2 regions of the Paenibacillus sp. KACC 21273 genome follow, and region 1 is predicted to be linked to the other one. Evidence: predicted binding sites of a transcription regulator. Region 1 holds the regulator's gene; the other holds the start of a gene.
What was found. The regulator Rex, encoded in region 1, represses fermentation and respiration genes when NADH is low (regulators of the CRP and FNR family bind a similar motif). The targets are predictions, from matches to a motif close to TTGTGAAATATTTCACAA.

Region 1 (4,479 bases):
CCGATTCAAGATTTGGACGAACATCGCTTTTTCCGTCAATTGGCGTTAAAAGTAGGCGATTGGAATGAAATTTTGCCGGCTCATGAAGAGCGAGGTAATATGCCACTTGCAGATGTTTCATTTGATGAATTTTTAGAGCAAGTGAAACAAAACTTACGTAATCTGCTTCCTAACTATGAAGAACGGGAACCGCAGAATCGTATGTTTGAAGAAGTGATCAAAGCGATGACCGATGATAAGCATCTATTGATCGAAGCAGGAACAGGAACAGGCAAATCGCTAGGGTACTTATTACCTTCGATTTATCATAGTGTCAAAGAAAACGATCGTGTCATGGTAAGTACGCATACGATTAACTTGCAAGAACAGTTGCGAGAACGCGATATTCCATTATTGACTCAAGTTGTTCCATTTGCATTTCGTGCTGCCGTATTCAAAGGACGCCAGCATTATTTGTGTCTGCGCAAATTTGAGCATAAAATAAATACAAAAGAATTTCAAAGCCCTAAAGAAGATGTATTGATTGCAGCTCAAATGATTGTCTGGTTAAATGCGACAGAAACTGGCGATGATGAAGAACTCAATATGGGTAATCGTGGTGCTGACTTCTGGGAAACGGTAGCCAGTGATACCGATTCTTGTCTGGGTCGTGCATGTCCATGGTTCCGCAAATGTTTTTACCATCGTGCGAAGCATGAAGCAGGTACAGCAGATGTAGTCATTACCAATCACTCGAAATTATTTACCGATGTCAAAGCAGGGCATCAATTGTTACCTGCTTATGATCGCTTGGTTATTGATGAAGCACATCATCTAGAAGATGTTGCAGGTAAGCACTTGGGTATGCATATGAAATATTTCACATTGGTTCATCCACTGTTAAGATTGTTCAAAGACAGCAAAAATGGTCAGTTAGCGATTTTGCGTCAACAATTAGGTTCTTCTGGCAATGAACGTGGTATGGATTGGGCGATAGCGATTGATAATCTATATCCTGAAATTGTAGATGTCAAAGAAAACTGGGATAAATTAAGTGAGTTACTATTTGCTTTGTTACCTCAGCGTAGTGATGCCGCTCCTGGTGAAGCCGGGCAGTTCACGCTTCGACTTTTACCGGAAAAGCAACCGACCGAATGGAATGTGATTACAGAGCTTGAGAATCAGATTCATATCGGCCTTAGTCAGTTGATTCGTAAAGGCGAGCAAGTGATGAATCAGATCAAAGACAGCGATGAGCAGTTAGGCACAGATAGTCTGGTAACAGATGTGTCGGGTCTATTCAAAGACTTAACAGTGGTACGAGATGATCTGCGTCAATTTGTGAAGCTGGAAAGTACAGATACAGTCTACTGGTATGAAGCTAATGGGAATTACCGTAGCAAGTCTTTACAGATGTATGCTGTACCGGTTGATGTGAGCAAGCAATTGAAAGAGTACTTTTTTGATAAAAAGAAAAGTATTATTTTGACATCAGCTACTTTATCAATAGAAAAGAAATTTCAATATATGATTGAACAGTTAGGGCTTGTAGAAGCGGAAAAAGAAGGTCGATTGATGACTGAACAGTTATCTTCACCTTTCAATTATCGTGAGCAATCGCTGTTGTTAATTCCGCGCGATTTTCCAAGTGTCAAAGGCAGTGTTGGTGATGCGTTCTTTGTAGATACGTTAGCGAACTCATTAGCGGAGACTGCCAAAGCGACCAATGGACGAATGATGGTGTTATTTACCTCTTATCGGATGCTCAAGCAGGTGTATGAGCCATTGAAAGAGAAGTTATCACATAGCGATATTGCAGTATTTGGACAAGGGGTCGATGGAGGAAGTCGTACCAAGCTCACTCGAAGATTCCAAGAGCGTTCCGCTTCGGTGTTACTGGGTACAAGTAGCTTCTGGGAAGGGGTCGATATTCCAGGCGAAGCGTTAACCTGTCTGGCGATCGTACGTTTACCTTTTCAACCGCCTAATCATCCACTGCTTGAAGCCAAAAGTGAACGGCTGAAAAAAGAAAAGAAAAATCCATTTATGAAATTATCTGTACCGCAAGCAGTTATCCGTTTCAAACAAGGTTTTGGTAGATTAGTACGGACATCTAGTGATCGGGGAATCGTTATTGTCTATGACACTCGTGTGATCGAGTCCTATTATGGCAAGCATTTTCTATATTCATTGCCCGGTCCCAAAATGGAACATATGCCGACAGAGCAGATGGTACCCCGTATTACAGAATGGCTTAGCCAGGCCGAACCTGAAAAGGAAACTGTAAATCAAGAGGGGGAGCAAGCATGAAATCCGACAAAATATCAGAAGCAGTCGTGCGAAGACTACCTGTATACCTTAGATATCTGAACGAACTTCACACACGTGAAGTTCCTACAGTGTCTTCGCAAGAACTGGGACAAAAATTAGACTTGAATCCAGCACAAATTCGCAAAGATTTAGCTTATTTTGGAGATTTTGGACGTAAAGGGATCGGTTATGATGTATCGTATTTGATTGAGAAAATACGTCATATTTTAAAATTAGATCAACAAATCAATGTGGCACTTGTAGGCGCTGGTAATCTAGGGCATGCCCTTTCTAACTATAATATGTATCTAAAAGAAACAATGAAAATCGTAGCTGTGTTTGATTCCAACGATTCGAAAGTAGGCTCTTTAATCAATACATTAGTCGTACAGCCTATTGATGAACTTGGAATTACAGTCAAAGCGAGAAGTATTCGTATCGGAATTGTTACAGTGCCTAATGTTGAAGCACAGCGTGTAGCAGATCAGTTAATTGAAGCAGGGGTCGAGGCTATTTTGAACTTTGCACCGATTATTTTGAAAGCTCCACCGCATATTCGTGTGCATACTGCTGATTTTACAACGGATTTATTAAGCCTTGCCTATTATCTGGAAGATGGAAAGGAACATGAAACTAATGAATAACACCTCGAACAAATGGGTCATCAAAAACGGTATGTTTGCTGTAATGAGCGAAGAGAAATCAATGCTTTTTGGACATATGGTGATTGAAGATGGATGGATTACGTATCTTGGAGAAGAAGAACCTGTGATCGAAGAAGACACAACCGTAGTGGATGGCAATCATTTGTTCTTTATTCCGGGTCTAGTCAACAGTCATGGTCATGCAGCGATGTCGTTGTTACGTGGATATGGAGATGATCTTGCTCTACAAGTATGGTTACAAGAAAAAATGTGGCCGATGGAAGCGAAATTTACAAGTGACGATGTGTACTGGGGAACTGCTCTGTCTGTATTAGAAATGTTAAAAGGCGGTACAACTACATTCCTCGATATGTATGATCGCTCAGAACGTGTAGCCGAAGTGGTAGAACAATCGGGTATGCGTGCAGTATTGATGCGTGGTGTAATCGGCTTGTGTTCAGAAGAAGAACAAAAGCAAAAGCTAAAACAATCAATCGACTTTGCACGTGATTGGCATGGTCAAGCGAATGGACGTATTACAACGATGATGTCTCCACATGCACCGTATACTTGTCCACCTGCATACATCGAACAATTTGTACAAGCAGCTCATGATTTGGATTTGCCGCTGCATACACATATGTCTGAGACACTAGCAGAAGTTCAATTAAACGTTACAGATTATGGATTACGTCCTGTAGCTCATTTGGAGAAATTAGGATTTTTCACTCGTCCAGCATTGTTAGCGCATGCTGTTCATTTGAATGATGAAGAGATCGAAGTGCTTGCTGAGAATAAAGTAGCGATTTCTCATAACCCGGGTAGTAACCTCAAATTAGCAAGTGGTGTAGCACGTGTACCTGATCTGTTGCGTGCAGGCGTTGTTGTGTCTTTGGGAACAGATGGCCCGGCAAGTAATAACAATCTGGATATGTTTGAAGAAATGCGTTTGGCTGCTCTTATTCATAAAGGAGTATCCGGCGATCCAACAGCTGTGCCTGCATTAGAAGCATTGAAAATGGGTACTGAATACGGTGCAAGATCTGTATTTTTGAATGATGTAGGTACATTCGCTGTAGGAATGAAAGCTGATATTACAGCACTTAATGTAGATCAACCGCATTTCTTACCACGTACTGATTTTATTTCACATACAATCTATTCTGCATCTGCTAAAGATGTATTGCATGTCTGGGTAGACGGTAAGCAATTGATCAAAGACGGTATATCATTAACATTGGATGAAGAAAAAATTCGTCATGAAGCCCAAAGTGCTTTTGAAGGTTTGCTTAAACGCTAACTGGAAGTCGACAGGAAAGGATGGCGTGTTTTGCGAAATTTGGGAAGTGGCAAGTGGATTGCAATCATTATCGTTGTAGTAGGATTGCTGATTTTAGGTGTAAATCAATTTTATGTGCATGTAATGGCAAAGCCATGGAGTAAAGAACAACTGGCTATTAACAGCGCACAGGAAAAAGCGGATATTGTATCTGTGACGCGTACGTTCAATTCCGTCTGGACAGATAGTTCAACGTATTGGGTTGTA
Region 2 (4,479 bases), 2.1 Mb from region 1:
AAAAGCACTATCTTCTTTTTCCATTTCACTAATAATCGCTCTAGCTACAATATCGCGTGGCGCTAATTCTAGTAATGGATGATAATTTTTCATAAAAGCTTCGCCTTTGCGATTCCGTAAAATCGCCCCTTCTCCGCGCAACGCTTCTGAAATTAGAAACCGTGGTGCACCAGGATAACACAAAGCTGTCGGATGAAATTGAATAAATTCCATATCTCGCACCTGTGCTCCTGCACGATAGGCCATCGCTACTCCATCACCTGTAGCCACATCTGGGTTCGTTGTATATTGATATAATTGTCCGCTACCACCTGAACAAATCACTGTTGCTTCTGCTTGTACGTAGATCAGACTACCATCCGGTTGTTTGACGATAACGCCTTTACATTCATTGTGCTCTGTTATGAAATCAATAGCGAAATGTTCATCCCAGACTTCAATTCGAGGATGTTCAGCTACATGTTGAGATAGCGCTCGAACAATCTCATACCCTGTAGAATCACCATTGGCATGTAAAATACGACGATGACTATGCGCACCTTCTCTGGTCAACTCTAACTGCCCATCAATCGTATCAAATAAAGTTCCCAACCTTATCAGTTCTTGTACCCCTGCTGGCCCTTCTTGTACAAGCACATCTACGGCAGATGAAGAACAAAGCCCTGCTCCTGCCAGCAATGTATCTTGACGATGATATAGAGGAGAATCATCAGTGGATATTACTGCCGCAATCCCGCCTTGTGCATAACGGGTATTGCTTTCTAACAGCGATTTCTTAGTGATCATAAGAACGTGCTTATATTCACTTGCCAAAATAGCAGCAAATAACCCTGCAATTCCTGAACCTATAATAATAACATCTACTTGTTTGTGAATATATTCACTCAAATGATAATCGATCAGGCGATTTGGGATCATTATGGTTTCCTCTCAATCGTTCAAGATGAAGATACTTGTAGCATCCGTTCTAACGAAACACGAGCTTGATCAGCAACAACAGGCGGTACATAAATTTGTGGTTTCATATGTTCAAGACAATTCACTAATTTTTTTAAATTGTTCACTTTCATATTCGGGCATACTAAATATTTACTAGCAAAACGAAATGTTTTATCTGGACTATCTTTACGAAGCTGATAACCTGTACCGTCTTCTGTACCTACAATAAACTCCTGACAAGGCGATTCTTTGCAATATTTAATAATCGCTGTTGTACTGCCCACAAAGTCTCCTAAAGCTACCACATCTGGGCGACATTCAGGATGAACTACAAATTCAGACTGAGGGTATTTGGCTTTCATCTCCATCACGTCTTTGACTGTTAACATATCATGAGTATTACAGTAGCCTTCCCAGATAATCATTTTTTTGTCTGTATGCTGTTGTACATAATGCCCTAAGTTTTTATCAGGTACCCAGATAATTTCATCGGAATCTACAGATTGAATTACTTTAACAGCATTAGCAGAAGTACAGCAGATATCGGTTTCGGCTTTAATTTCAGCAGACGAATTGATATACGTTACTACTTTGGCATTGGGATGCTTTTCCTTTAAGCGACGCAATCCATCGACATTGACCATATCCGCCATCGGACAACCTGCACGTTCATCAGGAATAATCACTGTTTTGTTAGGTGCTAGAATCTTAGCACTTTCACCCATAAAATGAACTCCACAAAATACAATCGTATCGGCTTCAGTCTGAGCCGCTTTTTGCGCTAGCAAAAAAGAATCACCACGGAAATCAGCTACTTCTTGAATCTCATCTCGTTGATAATAATGAGCCAAAATAATTGCATTACGTTCTTTTTTTAATTGTAAAAGACGTTCCCTGAGCTCTGCATCCCGTTCTGCTTTCTTTTCTAGTGCTAACGCTTCCATCGTAATCGCTCCTTTTCATTGTTTGAGATTCATTTCACAATGTTAGACAGACAAGTAGGTTCTAGGTCAGTAGAAGATTGCTACTTAGAGAGTTTGTGAAAAATATCCCGTACTACAGTATAAGTTGTGTCTAATTTGTGATCAATGTTCAACCAATAATGTACACAATCCTATAGTCACTTGTCAATCAGTGAATTAGAGCAGGGATTTCATGACACACAAAAAAGCCCGAAGATCATTATGATCTTCGGGCTTTGATATTTGTTGCATCTGTCGTATTGATTAAGAAGTAGGTGTGCTTCCACCTGTTCCATTTGGTCCACGATCTTCGCCAGGACCATTGGTAGGGCTGTTCGGAATATCTCCGTCTTTACCTAATCCAGGTGTAGATGGAGTGTTGTCTTTTTCCAAACTTAAAGAACCGCCGATTGTATCTACAGTAGGTTCGCCACCTTCTGGTGTTTCCCCTGAACCGCTTGTGTTACCATCACCATTTGTATCACTTAAAGATCCAGTTTCAATCAATTCTTTGATTTGTTCTAGATCCAATGTTTCTACTTCAAGCAATGTTTGAGCGATCAAATGCATTTCTCTTGAATGTTTTTGCAATAATTCGCGACAACGTTCGTAAGATTCCGTAATAAAACGGTGCATTTCTTGATCGATCTCATAAGCGATTTTATCACTATAGTTTTGCTCGTGTCCGATATCACGACCCAAGAATACTTGACCTTGAGCAGTACCGAATTGCATCGGTCCAAGCTTCTCACTCATACCATATTCAACGATCATGCTACGTACGATACTTGTTGCTTGTTGGAAATCACTATATGCTCCAGTACCAATCTCGCCGATAAATAATTCTTCAGCAACACGTCCACCAAGCAATCCAGTAACTTTATCCAACAATTCTTGTTTCGTTACAAGCATACGGTCTTCTTTAGGAAGCATAATAACATACCCGCCAGCACGTCCACGCGGTACGATTGTTACTTTGTGTACCATATCCGCATGCTCCAAGAAATAACCGACAATCGTATGACCCGCTTCATGATAAGCAACGATGCGTTTTTCACGATCACTAATAACACGACTACGTTTTTCTGTACCTACGATGATACGGTCAATCGCTTCATCAACCTCAGTCATCGAAATATCACGACGATTACGACGTGCAGCAAGCAATGCTGCTTCGTTCATCAAGTTCTCCAGATCTGCACCTGTAAAACCTGTTGTACGTTTCGCAATTGTATCCAATCTTACGTTAGACGTAAGTGGTTTGTTACGTGAGTGAACTTTCAGTACTGCTTCGCGACCTTTCACGTCTGGACGATCAACCGTAATTTGACGGTCAAAACGACCTGGACGTAACAATGCAGGGTCCAAAATATCCGGACGGTTAGTTGCAGCTACGATAATAATACCTTCGTTCGCTCCAAAACCATCCATTTCAACAAGGAGTTGGTTCAACGTTTGTTCACGTTCGTCATGACCGCCACCAAGACCTGCGCCCCGTTGACGACCGACTGCATCAATCTCATCAATGAAAATAATACATGGTGCATTTTTCTTCGCATTTTCAAACAAATCACGTACACGCGACGCACCGACACCGACAAACATTTCCACGAAATCAGAACCGGAAATGCTGAAGAACGGAACGCCTGCTTCTCCTGCTACTGCACGAGCAAGCAATGTTTTACCTGTACCCGGAGGACCTACAAGAAGTACACCTTTAGGAATACGAGCTCCAACTGCGTTAAACTTACGTGGATCTTTAAGGAAATCAACAACTTCGACGAGTTCTTGTTTCTCTTCGTCAGCCCCTGCTACATCCTCAAATGTAATTTTTTTCTTCTCTTCGTTATACAAGCGAGCACGACTCTTACCAAAGTTCATCACTTTGCCGCCGCCACCCTGAGCTTGATTGAAAAGGAAGAAGAATAGAATAAACATGATCACAAGCGGTATCATCGAAGTGATAAATGACAACCAAATACTGTCGCCTTCCATCGGCTTGATGGTTACTTGTGTACCCCCATTGTCACTAGCTGTTTCGATCTCGTTGATCGCCGCATCAGTGGCAGGGATGTAAGAAGAAAACGCATTAGATTTAGCATCTGCTGGTTTATTTTTGTATTCACCTGTAACCAAATAGGCATAGTTATCAAACTGAACCGTAACAGAGGAGACATTACCAGCAGCAAGTGCTGCTTTAAGCTGATCATATCTTGGATTATCGGTAGCTTCACTTCCGTCACTAACGTAACGAACAATGCCCACCACGACTAAAAAAAGAATTAAATAGAAACCCGAATTCCGGATGAACCGATTCATCCCCTACCTCCTCTCGAGACACTTAAATTATTTTACCATAGCAAGACTTACGTTCTCAATAGAGCTCGAAGTCAAATAACAGATATTACGGTGTCGGACAATATATCGACACTTGGATATGCCTGTTATCAGAGCATAGGTAATTAGTTTGAATAAATTGCCGGCTTTAAAATCCCAATGTAGGGTAGATTCCGGTATTTCTCAGCATAGTCTAGACCGTATCCAACGATAAAAGCATCCGGAATAACAAACCCGGTAT

Region 2: a site for Rex is predicted at 1,906-1,923, ahead of nadA (quinolinate synthase NadA). Genes of this name have one in related genera too.

The regions. Positions count from the first base shown of each region.
Region 1 covers NZ_CP117876.1:2,031,169-2,035,647, forward strand. Annotated here, with positions in the region: gene dinG (ATP-dependent DNA helicase DinG) at 1-2,289, shown strand, start outside; gene PQ460_RS09245 (redox-sensing transcriptional repressor Rex) at 2,286-2,933, shown strand; gene PQ460_RS09250 (amidohydrolase) at 2,926-4,233, shown strand; gene PQ460_RS09255 (cell wall elongation regulator TseB-like domain-containing protein) at 4,264-4,479, shown strand, end outside.
Region 2 covers NZ_CP117876.1:5,300,253-5,304,731, forward strand. Annotated here, with positions in the region: gene nadB (L-aspartate oxidase) at 1-918, opposite strand, end outside; gene nadA (quinolinate synthase NadA) at 939-1,883, opposite strand; gene ftsH (ATP-dependent zinc metalloprotease FtsH) at 2,166-4,220, opposite strand; gene hpt (hypoxanthine phosphoribosyltransferase) at 4,364-4,479, opposite strand, start outside.